One region of the Flexivirga alba genome, then DNA from elsewhere that is predicted to be linked to it. Evidence: riboswitches for the same ligand, from Rfam matches in the RefSeq annotation. Region 1 holds a riboswitch; the other holds the start of a gene.

Evidence for each region. A riboswitch is a leader RNA that binds a small molecule or an ion and turns the genes downstream of it on or off. The one in region 1 is predicted to bind fluoride.
Region 2: it holds a riboswitch for fluoride, as region 1 does, so the genes downstream of both, ACFQDH_RS13995 (universal stress protein) here and ACFQDH_RS15230 (MutS-related protein) in region 1, are expected to answer to the same signal.

What each region holds. Positions count from the first base shown of each region.
Region 1 covers NZ_JBHSWH010000001.1:3,110,644-3,114,047, forward strand. Annotated here, with positions in the region: gene ACFQDH_RS15225 (MutS-related protein) at 1-323, opposite strand, end outside; gene ACFQDH_RS15230 (MutS-related protein) at 323-1,855, opposite strand; fluoride riboswitch at 1,876-1,948, opposite strand; gene ACFQDH_RS15235 (MFS transporter) at 2,346-3,404, opposite strand, start outside.
Region 2 covers NZ_JBHSWH010000001.1:2,858,523-2,861,926, forward strand. Annotated here, with positions in the region: gene ACFQDH_RS13980 (gamma-aminobutyraldehyde dehydrogenase) at 1-255, shown strand, start outside; gene ACFQDH_RS13985 (fluoride efflux transporter FluC) at 420-797, opposite strand; gene ACFQDH_RS13990 (fluoride efflux transporter FluC) at 794-1,240, opposite strand; gene ACFQDH_RS13995 (universal stress protein) at 1,231-1,770, opposite strand; fluoride riboswitch at 1,820-1,891, opposite strand; gene lipB (lipoyl(octanoyl) transferase LipB) at 1,966-2,595, shown strand; gene ACFQDH_RS14005 (GNAT family N-acetyltransferase) at 2,684-3,404, shown strand, end outside.

The DNA.
Region 1 (3,404 bases):
TCCGGTCGCAGTCGGAACGTGCTGCGGTAGATCTTCTTCTCATCAGCGATCGCCTCGGTGGCGATCGTGTACAGCTGCGCGAACTCGGCAGCATGGGCGATCGCGTCGGCCAGCACCGCCTGCCGGTGGCGCACGATCTGCGGTGTCGTGTCGTTGGCGGTCAGGACCTGCGCACATACCGCGTACGTCAACGCGTCCTTGCCGGCCATCGCGCTCAGCACGGTGGGCAGCTCCAGATCAGCGACCAGGTCGGCCAGCAGCGGCGGCATGCTCTCAGCGGGCGCGCCCAGGTCCCGGTCGGGAAACAGCAAGTGGGGGCGCATCAGCTGACCGCCTGACGAATGTCGTCATACGTCAGCTGATGGCGGCGCGCGATCGCAGCCGCGTGCACCTTGCCGTCCGCACGTTTGCGCACCACCTTGAACGTGCGCACCGCGTCGTCGTCGGGATCGGTGGTGCTCATCATGCTCACCACGTGCTGGTCCAGTCGGGTCAGCCCGTCCACGAAGGTCACGTACACGCCGAGGGCACCGGTGTCGATCACCTGCCGCAAGATCGTCGCGCCCAGCACGTAGGCATCGGCCAGGGACGTCGAGCCGAACGTCTCGTTGAAAACGATGACGCTGTCGCCGGTCGCGTTCTCCAACAGTGCTCTGGCGCGGCGCAGTTCGTCCTCCAGCTTGCCCGCCAGGGTTTCGATGCTCTCGGCCCGCTCGAAATGCGTGTAGACCGCGTCCGGCAGGAACAGTGCCGCTTGTGCGGCCGGAACCGGTAACCCGAGGGAGGCCAGGTAGTGCAGTTGCCCGAACATCCTGGCGGTGGTGGTCTTGCCGCCCTGGTTCGGCCCGGAGATCGCCAGGATCTGCTCGGGTGGGGTTAACTCGAAATCATTGGTCACACACCGCTGTTCGTCGGTGGCGCGCTGGTTCGCCAGCGCGACATCGCAGCCGGCGACGACCCGCTCGGCGCGATTGTCACGAGACAGCCGGGGCAGCGTCCACCGCACGCCGGCCGGCTTCAACACGCGCATGAAATCCAGCCAGTGCACGTAGAAGGCTGCCTCGCGTTCAGCGTCCAGCCACCACTGGGGAAGGAAACCGGCATGCGCGCGATGGAAGGCCGCAACATCGGTGAACAGGGTCGGGAACAGTTGGCCGAGCAGGTGCAGCACCGCCGCCTCGACACGATCCAGCTGGTGCGCGCTCCGGCCCTGGTCCTGATCCTCGATCCGGCCGGGAGCCGCGAACCGCGCGAACGTCTCCAGCACCGAACCGGCGAAATCCGGTTCGTCACCGGGCGGTGCGACGATGATCTTGCCCGCGTGGGTGTGGACCACGAACCGTAGGTCGTCCAGCCCCTGCTCCAGCCGCGCGGCTTCGTCCCGCAGCGCCGCGAACTCGGCACTGCGTCGGTATTCGGTCAATCGATCGCGCAACCCGAGCAGCCCGGCCGAATGCACCGGTGCCGCATCCAAGCCGTTGCTCGCCGCGACCACCGCCGCGCAATGGGCGGACACGGCACCCAGGAACCACCGGTCTGCCTGCAACGCGTCATACAGCTTCTCGGCCAGCCGCTCCCGCACGGCCGCGGCATCGGTCACGAACGACCGGATCACATCCGCCGTGGCAGCGGCTTCGAGATCGCTGAAAACCGCATGCCGGTGACCGACCACGGCCAAGTCGTCACTCGGGCACTCGAAGAACTCATCGAACCGGTACTGCTCGGCACCCGCGCAGATCGACGCGAACACCTGGTCCAAGTTCAGATCGCCCAGGGTGCCCTCGGGCGGGCGGCGATCAAGCTCAGCCGCGCCAGGCGGCAATGGATAAAGCAGCGTAGAGCGATTGCGGAGCATGGGCGTAGCTCACCTTCGTATCGATCGAAGGTGCCATCAGCCACGAGGGCGGTTTGCGAAACTTCGCCGGCGGACTCCATCGCCGCCTTCACTGTAATGCATGAAATGCAGCGTGGCACCCACCGCTCACTCGGCCGTGTCTCTTCTCAACACGGCGATGCAGCTCGCCGTGAGTGCGCGGTCGCCGGTGCCTGCATGACGCGGATAGCGCTGCTGGTCCATGCAGACAGCGTGTAAAGGGAGGTGCAGAAAAGCATCAATGGCCAGCGGCCGTGGTGCTTCACACATCTCGTGTTCACCTGCTCGAAGCTTGCGCAAAATGGTCTTCGCCGGGCAGTGAACGAACCTCCGGGCAAGCGTGAAACCCGGTTACGAGCCGCATCAGTCGACCTTAATGTCACCCCGGTTGGATTGCAGATCGGCGACTCCAGTGATTCGTTCTCTCGCGGACGCAGTTCACTCCCGTGCGAGTGTTGTCGACCGGGGACTTCTAACCATTGCCCGCTGCGGCCAACCGTCGGCGAGTCAGCACCAGCAATGGGAGGGCGGCGAGCTGGACGAGGGCGGAGATCACGGCCAGCGCCATTAGGGACGTGTCGTAAAGCACGCCGAGCAGGACGCTGCCGGCGAACCACGCGACGCCGAATCCGGTGTCGAACAGCCCGAAGGCCGAGGCGCGCCGGTCGGCGGGCACGATGGTGGTTAGCACTGCCTTGATGATCGACTCCTGCGCGGCCATACCCAGACCCCAGGCAAGGATCCCGATCACGGCCAGCGGCAAGCTGCCGAGGAAGACCAGCGGTGCGTATGCGGCGGTCAGGACCGTCACGACGAGCACGGACCGCAGACCGACCCGGTCGAACACCTTGCCCAGGACCAGTGCGGCCACTGCTTCGGCGGCCATTGCCACGGCATACAGCACCGGTGCGACCGTGGAACCGACCATGCGCTCTTCGCTGAAATGCAAGGCGATCAGCGGCCAGTCGGCGTAGCCGACCGCGATCAAGCCCATGGCGGCCAGGTAGAGCCAGAACGCCGGCGGGCGCGGTGCGCTGTCGGTCGGCGGGGCGGGTGCCTCAGACTCCAGGTCCGCGGGGTTGGGGAACTGCCGCCAGGTGAACACCAACGAGAGCAGGGTCAGTGCGGCGGGGATGCCGAGCCAGGCGAAGGCAGACCGGTCACTTCCGTGCAACCACAGGACAAAGCTGACCACCAGCGGGCCGACCATCGCGCCACCGGCATCGAGCGCCTCGCGCACGCCGAACGCCCAGCCGCCGCCGAGTCGGTGTGCCGCGTGTGCGGTCATCGCGTCCCGGGTCGGGATGCGGATCGCCCGCCCGGCCCGTTCTGTGACGATCAGGGCCGCGGCGACCGGCCAGTTGCCGGATATCGCGAGCAATGGCACCACGGCCATCTGCAGGGTGTACCCAAAGAACGCGATCGCCCAATACCTGCCCGTGCGATCGGCCGCCCGCCCCGCGAACCAACGCAACCCGTAGCCGAGCAGCTCGCCGCCCCCGGCGACGACCGAGACGACCAGGCCGCTGGC
Region 2 (3,404 bases), 250 kb from region 1:
CAGGCCGCGATCGCCTGGGCGAACGACGTGCCCTTCGGCCTGGCGTCCTCGGTGTGGACCAAGGACTTCGGCCGGGCGATGCGGGTCTCCAAGGCGCTCGACTTCGGCTGCGTCTGGATCAACACGCACATTCCGCTGGTCGCCGAGATGCCGCACGGCGGTTTCAAGCACAGCGGCTACGGCAAGGACCTGTCGCTCTACGGTTTCGAGGACTACACGCGCGTGAAGCACGTGATGGCCAACATCGAGATCTGACAGCGGCGTGAGGACCGCAGCGACGAAGGAGCGAGGACCGGAGCGGCGCGTGGAAGCTCGATCGTAGGGATCGAGATCTGATTGACCGGCATACCCCCGCATTGAGCGGCGTACGGATTCGACGCGAATCCGTATGCCGCTCAATCGTTCGGTATGCCGGTCAATCAGGAGAGAGCGGTGCCGAGGGCGAGACCGAGAAACGCGGCCAGCAACGAAATCGCCACGGTGGCAACGGCATACCGGCCGCCCTCGGTCTTGCCGGTCGTCAGCCACAGCCGGGTCGTCTCCACGGACGCGGTGCTGAAGGTGGTGAAACCGCCGCAGAAGCCGGTGCCGAGACCCGCCTTCGCCGTCGGTGACAGCCACCCTGCGTGATGTGTCGCCGCACCGGTGAGGACTCCGAGCAGGAACGAACCGAGCACGTTGATCACGAAGGTGCCGACCGGGAACGACCCGCGGACCCGATGCCGGACCTCCGCATCGAGGGCGAATCGGGAGACCGCGCCAGCACCACCGCAGAGCGCAATCAGTAACGTTGTCATGCGTTTTCACCGCCGCGCAGGGTGACGGAGCGCGCAGCGCGGATGCCCGCCCAGGCCGCGAGGGCACCGACGACGACGGAGGTGACGGCATACCCGACGGCGACCGGCCACGGCAGCTTCGTCGTCTCCACCATGAACGTGCTGTATGTCGTGAACCCGCCGAGCAGTCCGGTGCCGACACCCAACCGGGCGAGGCGTCGGCCGCCGCTGTCCTCTCCGGACCGGACCAGTGCTTCCAGTAGGAAGCCGAGCACGAATGCCCCGATCACGTTGATGGCGAACGTGATCCATGGCCAGGAGCCCGTCGGCCGGGAGAACGCGTCTTCCAGCAGCGAACGTATGGCGGTCCCGCAGGCGCCGCCGACGAAGACAGTGCCGAGGAGGAATGGGTTGCGATGAGCGTGGCGGGTGGTGGTGTGGCGGCGTGTGGACGTCAGTGCCACGGCAGACCGTCCGACCAGTCGACGACCTGGATCGGCACCACGATCACCGGGCGGTGCTGGTGGTGCGCGAGGCGCACCGAAACGGACTCCCCGAGGAACTCCCGCATCGGGTGCTTGCCGACCCGAGTGCCGACCACGAAACCAGCCGCGTCCACCGAGCGGGCGAGGTGCGTCAGCGCGCGGTCGGGCCGTCCCGCCAGATAGTGGAAGTGCCAGGGGACTCCGTCCTCGCCGAGCACGCTGCGCAATTCTTCGGTGATGTCCTCGGCGGTGGCCCGCCACTGCTCGTCGGCGTCATCCGGATCGATCGGCGCATGCCGCACGCTGCCGTCCTCATGCTCTTGCACCACGTAGCGCGAGCGGTCCGCGAAACCGAAGTGCACCGACGGAGCACCGACGGCGCGCGCCAGGTTCACGGCGGTGAGGGCGACCAGCGGTGGCTGTCCGGGTATGACGCCGACCACGATCGGATGGGCGTGAAAATCCACCAAGCGATCTGGACTCGGCTGTGGTGGCTGCGCGGCAGTCATCTTCGGCCCTCCGGGTGATGACGGGCAGCGTGACCTACCCGTCGACCTCGACGTGGTAGGAACCATCAGCAGTGTTGCGGTTCGGGCGCACGCCCGGGCGGGATCCATCGCCCGCGCTCAGGATAGGGGATCTCGGCCACCCCGTGGCGACCCCTGCGCCGGAATCGACGAGCACCGGCGGCGTAGCGTGATGCCATGCGCATCGAACACGTCGGGTTCGACCCGGACTTCGTCGACTACCAGGCCGCGTGGGATCTGCAACGCGAGGTGCACGCCCGCGTCGTCGCGGGCGAACAGGAGAACACCACCCTGCTGCTCGAGCACCAGGCCGTCTACACGGCCGGCAAGCGGACCGCTTGGTATGACCGGCCGGTCGACAAGACACCCGTGGTCGAGGTCGACCGTGGTGGCCGGATCACCTGGCACGGGCCGGGCCAGCTCACCGGCTATCCGATCGTGCGCCTGCCGATCCCACTCGATGTCGTCGGTCACGTGCGCCGGCTGGAGCAACTGATGATCGACGTGTGTGCGGACCTCGGCGTGACAACGATGCGGGTCGAAGGACGCAGCGGCGTGTGGCTGCCCGCCGAGGACGGCGAGCTCGAACGCAAGATCGGTGCGATCGGCGTCCGGGTCAGCCGAGACGTGACCATGCACGGATTCGCACTCAACTGTGACTGTGATCTGTCGTGGGCGAACAACATTGTCCCGTGTGGCATCCCGGACGCCGGGGTCACGTCGCTCACCCAAGAGCTCGGTCGCGACGTGACCATCGCAGAGGTGCTTCCCTTCATCGAGAAGCGCCTGCCGGACATTCTGGGGTAGTGCGACACGTCGACGCGTCGCCCGGGGGCACGGGTGCCCGCCCCGTATGCTGTGGGGCGCCCAAGCCCGCCCCACGAAAGCCAGATTTGTGACGCTGTCCGTTCGCGCTTGCACCGCCACCGAATTCCTCGACACGGTCCACCGGGCCGGCAAGACGGTCCCCGTCGAGCAGTCGCCCGAATGGGCGCAGTACGACTCCGTGCTGCCCGGGCGGGAGCACTGGCGGTACCTGGTCGTCACTGACGGTGACACCCCGATGGCGGCGCTCAGCCTGACGTCGTTCGCGGGCCGATTCCTGGAGCAGCTGTGGGCCAAGCACGGGCCGATCTGGTTGGACGACGACCGCAGCGCCGCGCGCGAGCGTGAGTTACGGGACGCCCTGGCGTCATACATCCGTGGTGAGCGGCCGAACGCCGCCGTGCTTCGGCTGCACACCGTGCACCCCGGCGCGGACCTGACCGACCCGCTGATCGCGATCTTCTACGACCGCACCATCGTGCTCGACCTGACCAAGGACGAGGACCAGCTGCTGTCGGAGATGTCGCAGAGCGGGCGGCGCAACATCCGCAAGGCGATGAAGAACGACGAGCTCGTCTTCACCGATGACACCGCGATCAGTGAGCAGGAGTTCGCCGACGTCATCTACCCGATCTTCGAGGAGACCGGCAAACGCGGCGATTTCGTGCTGCGGCCGCCGGCGTTCTACTACGAGATGCTGCGGCAGCTCGGCCCCGAGGTATGCCGGCTCTACACGGTGCGGCACCAGGGCACAGTCGTCTCCTGGGCACTGGTCACCGTGTATGACGGTG